DNA from 2 places in the Paenibacillus haidiansis genome. Region 1 is predicted to be linked to the other one. Evidence: riboswitches for the same ligand, from Rfam matches in the RefSeq annotation. Region 1 holds a riboswitch; the other holds the start of a gene.
The links. A riboswitch is a leader RNA that binds a small molecule or an ion and turns the genes downstream of it on or off. The one in region 1 is predicted to bind FMN.
Positions count from the first base shown of each region.

Region 2: another riboswitch for FMN. It lies ahead of ribD (bifunctional diaminohydroxyphosphoribosylaminopyrimidine deaminase/5-amino-6-(5-phosphoribosylamino)uracil reductase RibD); the one in region 1 lies ahead of V3851_RS17640 (DMT family transporter).

Region 1 covers NZ_JAZHPZ010000009.1:111,518-119,144, forward strand. The annotation lists gene V3851_RS17620 (carbohydrate ABC transporter permease) at 1-807, opposite strand, end outside; gene V3851_RS17625 (carbohydrate ABC transporter permease) at 811-1,782, opposite strand; gene V3851_RS17630 (ABC transporter substrate-binding protein) at 1,842-3,245, opposite strand; gene V3851_RS17635 (GGDEF domain-containing protein) at 3,456-3,956, opposite strand; gene V3851_RS17640 (DMT family transporter) at 4,132-5,097, opposite strand; FMN riboswitch at 5,227-5,382, opposite strand; gene V3851_RS17645 (MetQ/NlpA family ABC transporter substrate-binding protein) at 5,565-6,431, opposite strand; gene V3851_RS17650 (methionine ABC transporter permease) at 6,497-7,177, opposite strand; gene V3851_RS17655 (methionine ABC transporter ATP-binding protein) at 7,170-7,627, opposite strand, start outside.
Region 2 covers NZ_JAZHPZ010000001.1:218,538-226,164, reverse strand. The annotation lists gene V3851_RS01085 (spore germination protein) at 1-1,373, shown strand, start outside; gene lysA (diaminopimelate decarboxylase) at 1,477-2,808, shown strand; gene V3851_RS01075 (peptidylprolyl isomerase) at 2,991-3,425, shown strand; gene tlp (small acid-soluble spore protein Tlp) at 3,736-3,960, opposite strand; FMN riboswitch at 4,141-4,318, shown strand; gene ribD (bifunctional diaminohydroxyphosphoribosylaminopyrimidine deaminase/5-amino-6-(5-phosphoribosylamino)uracil reductase RibD) at 4,596-5,729, shown strand; gene ribE (riboflavin synthase) at 5,746-6,432, shown strand; gene V3851_RS01055 (bifunctional 3,4-dihydroxy-2-butanone-4-phosphate synthase/GTP cyclohydrolase II) at 6,478-7,627, shown strand, end outside.

The DNA.
Region 1 (7,627 bases):
TAACAGGAAGTACACCACAAACAGCGGCAAAGCCGTCAAAGCCAGCCCCATGTAGATCGAGCCGAACTCCGTCTTATAAATATCGCCGCGCAGCAAGCTGACCATGATCGGCATCGTATATTTTTCCTTCTGGGTCAGCAGAATGAGCGGCATGAACAGGTTGTTCCAGTTGGCGACAAACGCAAAAATGGCTTGCGTCGCCACGGCCGGCATCATCAACGGCAGGATAATCCGGTTGAAGGTTTTGAATTCTCCGGATCCGTCTACGCGCGCCGCTTCCACAATCTCTAAAGATAGCGTTGCCAGCAGGTATTGGCGCATGAAGAATACCACCGCCGGCGCTGCAATCGCAGGCAGAATCAACGGAAGAAAGTTATTTGTCCAATGTAATTTATAAATGAATTGATAGAATCCGATTGCGCTTGCCTGGGCGGGAATCAGCATCACGCACATGATAAAGGTAAAAAACGGCTGGCGCATCTTCCAGTTATAGGCTACAAGCCCATAGGCCGTTAAGGACGAGAAATAGACCGTTAAAATGGTTGCCGAAGCCGAGACAATAAACGAATTCAGAAACCCTTGAATAGGGTCAAAGCTCTTTTCCAGCAGCACTTGCAGGTTGCTCATAAAGTGAGTCGACGGAAGCAGCGAAAGACCGCTTTGAATCTCCGCGGTTGAGCGGGTGGCGTTGACAAACATGATCCAAAACGGAAGAATGCTGAGGAGCGCGAGCAGTATGCAGACGATATAAATAATCGTCCGGTTTATCTTTAGATTAATGGCACTGCCTTCCTTGATTTTTTCCATCTGCTACACCTCCACTTTAGCTGCTGCACGGGCAGACTTTCTTAGCTGCTTTTGCGTTTTTTTCAATTTTGCCGCATCGCGGTCGCGCATCAGGTAGAACAAAATTCCGGACAAAACCGCCGCGATGATGAACAGGATCATGCTCGCCGCGGCAGCGCGATTGTACAAATAGCTGCCCTTGAACGCTTGCCCATAGATGAACATGGATGTGGTAAGCGTAGCGTCGTCCGGTCCGCCCAAAAGAAACAATTGCGGAATATCGAACATGGTCAACCCGCCGATCATCGAGGTAATCAGCGTGTACAGCAGGATTGTACGGAGGCTCGGCAGCGTAATGCGGAAGAAGGTTTGCCAGCCGTTTGCGCCGTCGATTGCCGCAGACTCGAAGAGGGCGGGATTTATGCCCATCACGCCTGCGATCAGAATGATCATGGTGTTGCCGTACCACATCCAGAACTGGATGAACGACACAATGCCGCGTGCTGTCGTCTTATCCTGAAGAAAGAAGACCGGGGCGTCGGTCCATCCCAGCGATTGAAACAAACTGTTTACCGGACCCATCGGATAGGCAAACAACGTGCTGAAAAGCACCGCGATCGTACTCGCAGTGATGATATTCGGCATATAAAGCAAAACTTTAAAAGCACCTTGTCCCTTTATGTTGAGGCGCTTATTCGTGAACCATGCCGTGAGCAGAAGCGCCAGAATGATTTGGGGGATAAAGTTGGTAATCCAAAGCAACCCCGTATTGACCAGAGACTTCCTGAACGAGGCGTTATCAAAGATGAGATCTTTGAAATTTTGAAAAGGATTATCCAGAATTTGAAGCGGCTTCGGTATGATTCCCTGCATATTGGTGAACCCGATGACTGCTGTATATATAATCGGATACAGCGAGAAAACCAGAAACGCCAGGACAAACGGTAAGGTAAAGATATAGCCGTATTTCGAATAGTTCACACCTTTGCGGCGCATGCTCTCACCTCTTTGGTTGATATGAAGAGGCGGGGTAACCCCCGCCCCTCCGCTTCTTCTTATTCGCTTTCGATGTTAAGCTGGTCTTTGACCTGCTGCTTAAAGGTGGCGATTGCATCATCGCGCGACTTGTTGCCGGCGGTGTATTCGCGTACTTGATCGCGCCATAGCTTGTTGATCGTTTCGTCGTACTGAGTCAAGTTCTTACCGGAAGCGTTGGCATTAGCCGGAACGAACACGTCGAACATGTTCTGGCCGCCCAGCAATTCAATTTCGCCGTTGGATTTCGACATAACGACGGAGGAGGCAACGCTGTCCTTCGTACCTTGCTCGCCTTCCTTCATCGTGCCGTTAGCCCAGTAATACTGGAGCCCAGTTTCGGAAGTATCGAGCGTCACCCATTTGATAAAGTCCGCAACCGCCTGTTTCTTGGCGTCGTCCTTGGCAACGTCTTTGTTGGCCAGCAGCCAGGTACCGCCCCAGAAGAACCCTGTCGGCGGCTCGGTAACGGCCCAGTCGCCATTCGTGTCTTTTACTTGAGGACCCATTGTATAGTTAATGAGCCAAGCCGGACCGAAGAAACCGAAGATCGGTTGAGGACCACTGCCGGACATATCAGCGAACCAGGCTTCCTGCCAGTCTTGGGTATCGTTGTGATAGCCGTTGTCTTTCAGTTTCTTGGAGAGATCCAGGAACTCTTCGCGCTTCGGATCAATATGAAGCTTTCCATCGACAATCCAGCCTTGGTCGGAACTGTTCTCGATCGCATGCCACATATCGCCGTCGCCGGATACGATGCCGTATCCTTTGGCTTTCAGCTTCTCGGCCGCTCCAAAGAACTTATCCCAGCCGGGCCCCACTTCATTCTTGATCGTCGCCGGATCGTCCGTGCCAAAGACATCCTTGGCAATCGAGCGGCGATAGATAAAGGCTCCGCCGGTCGCTTGATAACCGAGGGCCTTCAACTGGCCTTCTTTGCTGCCGATATCAACCGAGTATTGGGCAATGCCCGCATCCTTGACCATTTGGTCGTCAAGGCCTAGATCCGCATAATTGGCGGCATAGTCGGATGCGTCGCCTTGCGTGTACTTGAGGACGAACGCCGCTTCGGCCGCATAAATGTCCGGAGCGTCTTTACCGCCGGCGGCTAGGGCCTGGTCAAGAGCAGGCTGGTAAGCGCCTTCAGTTGTGGCAATAATCGTTGTTTTGAATTCCACATTGGCGTCGGGATGCGTCTCCAGATACTTTTGGGTCATGTTCGGAATTTCGTCCGTAAAGCTCCAGAGATTGATGGTAACCTTCGAGCCGTCGCTCTTTGTTTCAGTCCCCGCCGTATTGGTTGATGGGGCCGAATTGCTTGGACTGGAAGAATTCGAAGTTGTGTTTCCACCGCATGCTGCAAGAACCGATGTCATCAGAAGCGTGGCGGAAATTCCGGCCAAAACACGTTTCATACTTTTCATAGGCTTCAAACTTGCTCCCCCTTTTTTATTCGTTTCGTCGGCTTTTTTGTAACCGCATACATAATTATAGTACCTATAATTCCAGGACATAAGGGAACGCTGATTGGGAAAAGTTCCACTATTTTTGGATTCCTTCCCGGCAAAACTTAAATGGCCTCACTCCTTAGTAATAAAAGGGCGAAGCCATCTATCGATATTATAATCTGATATTTATTCCATCACTCTCTCCGCCATCCCGTCGATCCGGCCGCGGGCGACCCGGTTTCTTCCTCCCTGCTTGGCCCGATACAGCGCGATGTCGCTAGATTTGTAAAGCCGCTCCAGCGGGACGCCGGGGGTCGGCACCGTCGTGACAACGCCCATGCTGATCGAGTAAGCCAGCGGCAGCCCTTCGCCGCCTTGCTCCACGGAAAGCCGCAGCGCTTCGGCAAAGCCGGCCGATGCCTGCTCGTCGGCCCCCGGCAGCATAATGGCGAATTCGTCGCCCCCGTAGCGGCCGAGCAAATCGGCTTCCCGCAGCTTTTCGCGCATTTTGGCCGCGAGATCCCGCAGCGCGTCGTCGCCGGCATCGTGGCCGTATGCGTAAAAGCTATTCACCGCCGCATCCCGCGGCTGCCCTTTTCGGTACGCGGTGATGAGCAGCACGGTAAACAAATGGCCGAGCGCGAGCAGAACGAATACCGTTTTCATATCCAAATTGAACAGCATCATGTATCAATCATCCGTTTCTCTTCCGTATATCCTCTGGTTTTTCGCTGCAATTGCCTTAAATTCCTTCTTTTTCGACAATAGGGTTGAAAGGGTTGAATCCGCTATAAAAAACAAAAAGGCTCCCGGCATTGTTATATCCGGAAGCCTTGTTTATGGATTGCAGAACTTTCGCGAGTTAGGCCGGGGTCGGGCTGTTTTGTCTGGAGATGGCGAACAGCGCCGCCCAGATCAGAACGAATCCGACCGCCTGAGCCACCGTGATGATCTGGTTGAATGCGATCCAGTTCAGCAGCACGCCCACCATCGGGAAGCTCAGCTCGGCAAGCGTAGCCACCGACGCCTTGGTCGTCGTCAGTCCTTTATAGTATACCAGGATGCTGAGCAGCCCCGGCAACAACGCCTGCCCCAGCATATTCAGCGAGAAGGCGGCCATGGCGGCCCCGCCGGAAGGCAAATTCCAGGCGGCCCCTTCATGCCATGCGAGTCCGGCCAGCAGCGGCAGCGCCAGAATAAAGCGCAGCGAGGTCACCGTCTCGTACTTCATTTCCCCGACCATCAGGCGGCCCATGACCGTCGATCCGCCCCATAGCGCGGCGGCGCCGAGCGACAGCAGACTTCCGACCTGAACGAAATTGTTCCAGTGTCCGAACGGAACGGTAAAGCCGAAGGTGAGCAGATAAGTGCCGATGAGAGCAATTATAAACAGAAAACCGAAGCGGCGCGGCAGCGATTCCTTTAGCAGAATTCTGGCCATTACGATCGCGAACAAAGGCTGCAGCTTCTGCAGCAGCAATACGGCGTTGGCATCCCCGCTTCCCAGTCCCATTGTGAACAGGATCGTGGCGATCGCGGAGCCTCCCCAGGAGATAAAGAGCAACGCCCCGACCTGCTTCCAGCCGACGGTTTTCAGCTCGCGGCGGTTCTTCCACAAAACCGGCGCCATGCACAAGGCGATGATGATATGCTCCACAAGGACGATTTGCGCCGAGGTGATCGACTTCAGCAAAATAAGGCGAAACAGCGGGTCTACGCCCCACAGGGCGGCCCCCAGCACAACCAGCCAGAAACCGCTCTTCGCCCGCGACTTCGGCTCGGAAACGGCCGGACCGACTTGAACTCTGACACTTGATGCATTTTCCATATTCCCGACTCCTTCTTGAATATGGGGTCTACGCAGAAAGCCCCCGCCATTGACGCATCAGGTCAACATAAACGGGGGCTGATCAAATAAGCTCGCGAAAAAAGCATATAGCTTTGCCGCATGCCCATCTTTGATCTTCTCCCATCCGGACTGTACCGTCGGCCTTGGAATTGCACCAAGTCAGTCGCCGTTCAAAAAACGCGAACGGCGAGTCGCGGGCTAAGGCCGTCCTGGAGGACAACCATCACCGCCGGTCAGGAATTTCACCTTACCCCGAAGATCCATATTCATATCAAATTTGTTTTTATTTTATGGGTTGCTTTCATAGTAGCGCGCCACACCGCTTAACACTGTAAAATACGTCACATTGAAAACGATGATGACTAGTTTTATGAAAACCAACCATGTTTTCATCCATTATAGCATTAGATTTTCGTTTTGTAACCTGCTAAATTTTTGATAGTGAATTATTCGAACGCCGGAATCGCGATTTCACTGTAATTCTCAGCCAGGAATTGTTTCACTTCCGGACCGGAAATGGCCTCCGCCAACTTGCGAATCGGCTCGGAATCCTTGTTGTCTTCCCGCGCCACCAAAGTAATCGCAAACTCCGATTCCGTTGTTTCGGTCAGCAGAGCGTCCTTCTTCGGCGTCAAACCGAGCGGGCTGGCATAAGCCGGAGTCATGAGCGCCAGATCGGCGTCATCCAGCATCCGGGCCAGCATCAGCAAATCGACTTCCTCGAATTTATATTTATGCGGATTCTCGGTAATATCCGCAACGGTGGCGTTGATACCGACGCCTTCCTTCAGCTTGATATAGCCGGCTTTCTCCAGCATAACGAGCGAGCGCCCGGTATTGGAAGGATCGTTGGCGATGGCGACCGTCGCACCGTCCGGCAGTTCTTCCATCGACTTGAAGCGTTTGGAGTAAGCGCCGTAAACGGCATGGTATACGGGCTGTACGGGCACCAGTTCGCTGCCGGTACTTTCATTATATTGATTCATGTAAGGAACATGCTGGAAAAAGTTCGCATCCACTTCCTTATTCGCCAGCGCGTCATTCGGCTGGATGTTATCCGACAGCACCACCAGTTCCAGATTAATGCCTTCCTCTTTAAGCTGCGGCTTAATCAGTTCCAGAATATCCGTCATCGGCGGAATCAGCGTAGCCACTTTCAGCGTTACTTCCTGGTTCCCCGCCCCTTCCGCAGTCGCGGAATTTCCCGACGGTTCCTGAGCACTATTGTTCGCGGCGTTTCCGTTTCCGTTTCCGCAACCGGCCAAAACGACGAGCAGCAGGGCAAGCAGCCCCAGCATCCATTTTTTATTCATCTCCAAGCACCTCTCCGTATTTGATTTCTATAACTTTTTCTCAACTTCAAGTCTCTTTTTCCGCGTTACCTTTTGTCCAGCCATCTTGAAATCATGCTGCCGGCAACTTGAATCAACTGTACCAAAATGATCATCAGAATGATGACCGCGGCCATCAATTCGGTCTCAAACCGCTGATAACCGTAACGGATGGCGAAATCGCCGACCCCGCCGCCGCCCACGACGCCCATGACCGTGGAGTACGATATGAAGCTGATCGTTGAGGTGGTCAGGCCGAGCACAAGCCCCGAGCGTGCTTCCACATAAAGAAACTTGTAAACGATCTCCAGCTTCGAAGCGCCCATCGCCAGTCCCGCCTCGATTACACCCCGCGGCACCTCGAGCAGCGATTGCTCCACCTGCCTGGCATAAATCGCGATGGAGACAACCCCCAGGGGTACCGAAGCCGCGACCGTTCCGATCGCCGTCCCGACGAGAAATCGCGTCAGGGGAATCATGAAAACGACGAGCAGCAAGAACGGGAACGACCGGACCACATTCACGAATCCGTTCAGGATCGCCGACCAGGTGCGGTTCTCACGGAGCTGGCCCTTGGCGGTGAGAAACAGCATCGTTCCGAGCGGCAGCCCAAGCAGGACCGCCGCCGCCAGCGAGATGCCGACCATCAGAAACGTCTCCCCGACCGCTTCGCCGATTTGAGCGCGGTATTCCATGAATTTCTCCAGCATCAGAGCAAAATCAAACATCCCGCATCCCCGCCTTCCCGAGCAATTGCTCCCGGTAGGACGGAGTCCGCCGGGCCGTTTCCCGGCCCGGCCGCTCCCGTTTCTCCAGAGCGAAGCCGTCGGTCAGCCGCCCCTGTTCCATTACGGACACGTAATCGCAGATTTCTCTGACGACCTCCATCTCGTGCGTTACGATCACGATCGTGACGCCAAGCGTTTCGTTGATGTGGCGGAGTACCTCCAGGATTTCCGCCGTCGTGGCCGGATCCAGCGAGGAGGTCGGCTCGTCGCAGAGCAGCACGTTCGGGCGGTGTGCCAGCGCTCTTGCTATCGCCACCCGCTGTTTCTGCCCGCCGCTGAGCCGGGCCGGATATTGCCCGACCTTCTCCTCCAATCCGACGAATCGCAGGCACTCCAGGACGCGTTCCTTGCGCAGCTTTTTATCGATGCCGGCAAGCTCCAGCGGAACGG
Region 2 (7,627 bases), on a different contig from region 1:
TGACCTTTGGCGGGAAGCGAACCGGGTTGTTCTTTATCAACGGGTTTGCCAAAGACACGATTTTGCAGGAAATTCTCAAGCGATTGACTTATCTGACACCGGACGATTTGACGGACGGAGCGTTGGAATCTTTTTTTGCATTGTACATCCCCCATATCCAGGTGGAAAAAACGGAACATCTCAGCTCCGTAGTGAATAATGTATTAATTGGCATGAGCGCGTTCTTTATCGAGGGCGAGCAGACGGCCATCCTCATGGATACCCGCAACTATCCGGTCCGCAGCCCGGAGGAGCCTTCGCTGGAGCGGGTCGTTCGGGGAGCGCGGGACGGTTTCACTGAAACGCTGCTCACTAATGTGACCCTCGTCCGCCGCCGTTTGCGCGATCCGGGTGTGAAATTCGAGTCGATGAAAGTAGGACGGCGCTCCCAGACCGATGTGTGCATCGCCTATATCGACGATATCGCGGATAAAGTACTAGTCGACGCCGTACGCGAAAAGATCAAGGGCGTGGAGCTGGACGGAATTCCGCTGGCCGATAAACAGCTTGAGGAGGCCATTATCAAGGGGAATTGGAATCCTTACCCGCTTGTCCGGTATTCCGAACGGCCCGATACGGTAGCCTCCCATCTCATGGAGGGGCGAGTCGTCCTTTTCGTCGATACTTCGCCCAGCGTGATGATTTTGCCGACCACTTTCTTCGATCTATGCCAGCATGCGGAAGAAAACCGGCAGACTCCGTTCATGGGAACCTATTTGCGGTGGATTCGTTTTCTCGGCATTTTCGCTTCCCTGTTTCTGCTCCCGCTCTGGATGCTGCTAGTAGTCCATCCGGAGTTGAAACCGGCGGCACTTGATTTTATCGGCCCGGAAAAAAATGCGAAAATCCCGATTATCGCCCAGTTTCTGTTCATCGAATTCGGCGTCGATTTGATGCGCATGGCGGCGGTACACACCCCGACTCCACTCGCATCTGCGATGGGTTTGATCGCGGCGATTCTGGTCGGCGATATCGCGGTAAAGACCGGGCTGTTCGTCAATGAAGTCGTGCTGTATATGGCGGTTGCCGCGATCGGGATGTTTGCGACTCCGAGCTATGAGCTCGGTTTGGCGAACCGAGTGGCCAGATTGGTCATGCTGGTCCTGGTGGCGATTTTCGGCGTCCCGGGGCTGGTCGGGGGAATTACGGCGTTCATCATTTTTCTCTGCCTGCAGCGTTCGTATAACTCCTCATACATGTGGCCGTTTATACCGTTTAATGCAAAGGCGATGGCCGGGATATTGTTCCGCGTACCGGTGATGACCTCCAAGCAGAGACCGTCCTTTAACAAGACGAGAGACAATACGCGAATGCCGCAGGGCGAGCGCAATTAAGCATGTCCTGTAAAAAACACAAATGTTATTCTGAAAAATCCATTTTTCAGTTCTCTGGTTGTTTGATATACTGGTGAAAAATTGAAAGTGGAGGACTGTATAGATGTATTTACACGGTACCAGCAAAATCAATCCTAAAGGACATCTTGAGATCGGCGGATGCGACACGATCGAATTGAAACAAACTTACGGAACCCCGCTGTATATCATGGATGAAGCACTTATCCGGCAAAGATGCCGTGAATATATGGAAGCGTTTCGGGCGTCGGGATTGCCTTTTCAGGTGGCCTACGCCAGCAAGGCGTTCTGCGTAATGGCGATGTGCCGACTGGCCGAAGAAGAGGGCCTTTCTCTCGACGTCGTTTCGGAAGGGGAATTGTATACGGCTCTTGAAGCAGGCTTTCCTGCACAGCGAATCCATTTTCACGGGAACAACAAGACACCTGAAGAATTGGAGATGGCGATCGAAGCCAATATCGGCTGTTTCGTCGTTGACAATTTCGTCGAATTGGCCATGCTGCAAGCTCTGGCCGCCGAGAAAGGCGCGACGGTCAACATCCTGCTGCGCGTGACTCCGGGCGTGGAAGCCCATACGCATGAATATATTTCCACGGGCCAGACGGATTCGAAATTCGGCTTCGATATCGGCAACGGTTCAGCCTTCGAGGCGGTGGAGCAAGCGTCCCAAAGCTTGAACCTGCGTCTGCTCGGCCTGCATTCCCATATCGGCTCGCAAATCTTCGAGGTCGAAGGCTTCCAGATGGCGGTGGAGCGGGTTGCGGCCTTCTCCCTGCAGGTGAAGGAGAAGCTGAATGTGATCTTCAAGGTGATCAATCTGGGCGGCGGCTTCGGCATCCGCTATACGGCGGAGGATGCGCCGCTGCAGGTTTCGGAGTACGTGAAGGCGATTACGGACGCGGTGAAATCATCCTTCGCCGGCGCCTATCCGCAGCTTCCGGAAATTTGGGTCGAACCGGGCCGCAGCATTGTCGGGGACGCCGGCACCACGCTGTACACGGTCGGCACGAGCAAGAATATTCCCGGCGTGCGCAAATACGTTGCCGTCGACGGCGGGATGACGGACAATCCGCGTCCGGCCCTGTACGAATCCAAATATGAAGGCATGCTGGCGAACCGCGCGCTGGACGCGGCCGAAGAAACGGTATCGATCGCGGGCAAATGCTGCGAGAGCGGCGATATGCTGATCTGGGATCTGGAACTGCCGAAGGTGAACTCCGGCGACCTGCTTGCCGTGTCCTGCACGGGAGCATACAACTATGCCATGGCCAGCAATTACAACCGGATTCGCCGTCCGGCGGTCGTGTTTGTCCAAAACGGGCAAAGCGACCTCGTGGTGAAGCGCGAGACGCTTCAGGACATTACGGCATGCGACGTCATTCCGGAGCGGATCGCGAAGCAGCCGTCTTATAAATAAGGCAATAAGGCTGTACGTTAAAGCGGCGATTGGCGGCATCTTTTGGAACGAAGGTTAAACCTTGGTCCCGAAGATGCCGCCTTTTTGAACTGATTATTTTGCTACCGAAGGCATTTCATAGTAAACTGGAATAGGTTTGTCTCGAAGCAATAAGGATGATATCGAAGAAGGAAGTGACCTATATGAAAAAAGGGAAAATCGTATTGGAAAAAGGCGGAGTAGTGGAGATTCAATTCCTGCCCGAAGAAGCGCCGGGAACGGTAGCCAACTTTGAGAAATTGGCCAACTCCGGCTTTTATAACGGGCTGACATTCCACCGCGTCATTCCGGGCTTTGTCGCCCAAGGCGGCTGCCCGATCGGCAACGGAACCGGCGGGCCGGGGTACACGATCAAATGCGAAACGGATACCAATGTTACCAAGCATGAGCGCGGCGTATTGTCCATGGCGCATGCGGGCAAGGATACGGGCGGCAGCCAGTTCTTCATCGTATACGAGCCGCAGCCGCATTTGAACGGCGTTCATACCGTTTTCGGCAAAGTGACTTCCGGCATGGAATTAGTCGATCAAATCCGCCCCGGCGACAAAATGCAAGAAGTGAGCGTTTGGGACGAATAGGACGCAAGAACGGATAAGGCAAAGCATTGAATTAACTGGAGAACATCCATTTATTTTTGCGGAAAGGGACTCTTGTGTCAAAATAGATGGAAAACTTGCAGTTATTTGGAACGGAATTGACTCGAAATAACAATAACCCCCGAATTAGCTGCAGTTTTTCCAGTTAATCTGCGCTATGCGGCTTTCGAAGCCGAAATAACTGTAGAGTTTACATTTATTTCTAATTCACGAGCCGTTAGAGCACAAAAAGGCCGGTCAGATGGACGTTTCGTTCATGCTGCCCGGCCTTGTTTGTGCTCTATGAATGAGCTTACGATTCGCGGTTGGCCGCCTCGTCCTTGACTTCCTCACGGAAGCCCCGGATCGCGTCCAGGCGCTTTTCGTTCTTTTGCTCGATTTGATGCTTCTCTTCTCCGCTGATTTCATCGGCATGTTCACTCAAATAATCTTCGCCTTCCCGGAAATTGCGGATCGTATTTTGAATGCTGCTTTGAAGTTTTTCCACATTATCGGAGCGGTCGTCTGGTTTTGCCACGAATGTATACCTCCTGAGCCGTATATGATTTTGGGTGTTTGAATCGCTTCCGAAGTTAGTTTCGCACAGGGGCTGCATTTTTATTCCGGGGAAGGCCGTGGGGAATGTCCTTGATTTTTGTAGGGGTTAGTGATAACATTCGGGGTGCAAGCAACAAACATGCAACAATGAATTCAATATGCATTCCTTCGGGGTTGGGTGAAATTCCCTACCGACGGTGATGGCTCGCTTGGGTGATCCGAATACGGAAACCGGGCAAGCACGAGTCCGTGACCCGTTTGCAGCAGACATGGCTGCATGCGGCTGAGCCGGTGAGATTCCGGGACCGACAGTATAGTCTGGATGGGAGAAGGAGACGCGGGACACGCACGTGTACAAACTACGGGTGTGTTTTGACAACAAAACGGATGCCTCAACTATGTTACTCTTTTCACATGCTATGACTGTGGACGGCTATGATGTAGAGAGAATATTTGAGGATGACTGACTGCATGAGTGATCGTGTTTTCGCATGACATTACTCAGGTAGTCCCGGTTTTGCTTATTCGCGTATATATCTCTCAGATACCCTGCCGGAATGCTCCGGCGGGTTTTTTTGCGTTAGGATGAATGTCACCGTTTTGGGAGGGAGTAAATTGCACGCGATCGACGACGAATACTATATGGATCTGGCTCTGCAAATGGCGGAGCGCGCTCAGGGACAAACCGGGATCAACCCGGTGGTCGGAGCGGTGGTGGTAAGGGACGGGGCGGTCGTCGGCCTGGGGACGCATTTGAAAAGGGGTACGCCGCATGCGGAAGTACACGCGCTCAATATGGCCGGGCCGCTCGCGGAAGGAAGCACGGTGTACGTGACGCTTGAGCCGTGCAGCCATTACGGGCTGACCCCGCCCTGCGCAGAGCGGTTGATCCGGGAGAAGGTGGCCAGGGTTGTCATCGCCTGCGAGGATCCCAATCCGCAAGTCGCCGGGCGGGGAACCGCCATGCTAAGAGACCGGGGCATCGAGGTCGAAGTCGGCGTTCTGCGGGACCGGGCCGTTAAACTGAACAAAATGTTCATCAAGTTAATTACGACAGGTCTTCCATACATCACAGTCAAAACCGCCAGCACGCTGGACGGCAAAATCGCTTCCCGAACCGGAGACAGCAAGTGGATCTCGAACGAAGCGTCGCGGAGTATTGTCCACACGATGCGTCATCGCCATCAGGGCATCATGGTCGGCGTCGGCACGGTCATTGCGGACGATCCGCAATTGACGACAAGGCTTCCGGTTCCCGGACTATCGCCGGTGCGGATCGTCGTCGATTCGACGCTCAAGATCCCCGAGACGAGCAAAGTGCTGACCGACGGACTTGCTCCGACGCTGCTGTTTACGACGGAGGCGGCGGATAAGACTAAGGCGGAAGTTATAAGCGGCCGCGGAATTGAAGTGATTCCCTGCGGACCGGGCCCGAAGGTCGACTTAAGGCTTGCTTTAAAAGAACTCGGGCGGCGCGAAATCGCCTCCGTGCTGGTGGAAGGCGGCGGGCGGTTGAACGGGTCTCTGCTAGAGGAACAACTGGTTGACGAGCTCGTCATGTTCGTCGCTCCGAAGCTGATCGGCGGGCCGGAAGCTCCGGGAAGCTTTGTATTCGAGGGATACGAGAAAATGCGGGACGCCGTTTCTTTATCGGAGCTGGAAGTGAGCCAAATCGGCGACAACATCTGTATCAAGGGGAAGCCGGTTTGGGCCGAAAGCTTAGGTATGGATGAAAGTACCTCGGAATAATGGGGGGTGAAGCTTAATGTTTACAGGACTTATCGAGGAGATCGGCACGATGAAGTCGATCAGCCGCAAAGGAGAAGCGATGGTGCTCGGCATTTCGGCCGGTGTGGTTACGGAAGGTTTACAGCTGGGGGACAGCATTGCCATCAACGGCGTCTGTCTTACGGCCACCTCCTTTGACAGAACTTCGTTCCACGTCGACGTCATGCCGCAAACCTACCGGCATTCGAATTTGAAGGATTTGAAGCCGGGCAGCAAGGTGAATCTGGAGCGGGCCATGGCGGCCGGCGGCCGGTTCGGCGGGCATATCGTACAAGGGCATGTGGACGGAACCGGAACAATTGTAAGCACGTCCCGGGATCAAAACGCCGTCGTCTTTGAGATAGCTCCCGCCAACCCGGGGTTGTTCAAATATATTATTCCCCAAGGTTCGATTACCGTGGACGGGATCAGCCTGACCGTGGTGCAAGCGGGGGAGGGGCGGTTTTCCGTGTCGATCATCCCCCATACGCTGGCGGAAACGGTGCTCGCCTATAAACGGCAGGGCGATACGGTAAATATCGAATGCGATATTTTGGGCAAGTATGTGGAGCATTTGCTGAAATACGGAAAAGCCGGAGGCGGCCAGGAGCATGATCAAGCGGCGCCGGGGAACAAACCGGGCGGCATCGATATGGAGTTCCTGTCGAAGCACGGTTTTGCGTAAAAGGAAATAACGGATTGATATGTTGATGTAAAAGGGGGAAATACGATGAGCGATATTCAACTGGACCGCGTGGAGGAAGCGATTTATGAACTGATGCGCGGCAAGGTCATTATTGTGGTCGATGATGAGGACCGCGAGAACGAAGGAGACTTCGTCGCCCTGGCCGAAAAGGCCACGCCGGAGGTCATCAATTTCATGATTACCCAGGGGCGCGGACTCGTGTGTCTTCCGATCACGCAGGAGCGGGCCGAGGAGCTGGAGCTGCAGCCGATGGTGGCGCAAAATACCGATAACCACGGAACGGCGTTCACCGTCTCTATCGATCATCGGGATACGACGACCGGTATATCAGCCTACGAGCGCTCTTTGACCGTTCGCGGGCTGCTCGATCCGGAGGCCAAGCCCGCCGATTTCCGCCGTCCCGGCCACATGTTCCCGCTGATCGCCAAGAAGGGCGGCGTTTTGCGGAGAGCGGGCCATACAGAAGCCGCCGTGGATCTGGCGCGGATGTGCGGGGCCTACCCGGCCGGCGTCATCTGTGAGGTGATCAAGGAAGACGGAACGATGGCGCGGCTTCCCGATCTGGTTGAGATCGCCGAACAATTCGATCTCAAGCTGATCAGCATCAAGGACCTGATCCATTACCGCAACGAGAAGGAAAAGCTCGTCAACCGGGAGGTGGAGGTCCGGATGCCGACCGATTACGGCGTATTCCGGGCCGTAGCTTATACTAACGATGTGGATACGAAGGAGCATGTCGCCCTCGTCAAAGGCGAAATCTCCGGAGATGAGCCGGTGTTGGTGCGGGTGCATTCGGAATGCCTCACCGGGGATGTGTTTCATTCGCACCGCTGCGATTGCGGTCCGCAATTTGAAGCGGCTTTGCGGCAGATTGAGCAGGAAGGCCGGGGCGTGCTGCTGTATATGCGCCAGGAAGGACGCGGCATCGGCCTCGTCAACAAATTGAAGGCGTATAAGCTTCAGGAGCAGGGCTTCGATACGGTCGACGCGAACCTCCAGCTCGGCTTCCCCCCGGATCTCAGGGATTACGGGATCGGCGCCCAGATTTTAAAGGACCTTGGCGTCCGCAAAATCCGGCTTTTGACCAACAATCCCCGCAAGATTAAAGGCTTGGAAGGCTACGGCCTGGAAGTTGTCGAACGCGTACCGCTGCAAATGAAGGAAAACGAGGACA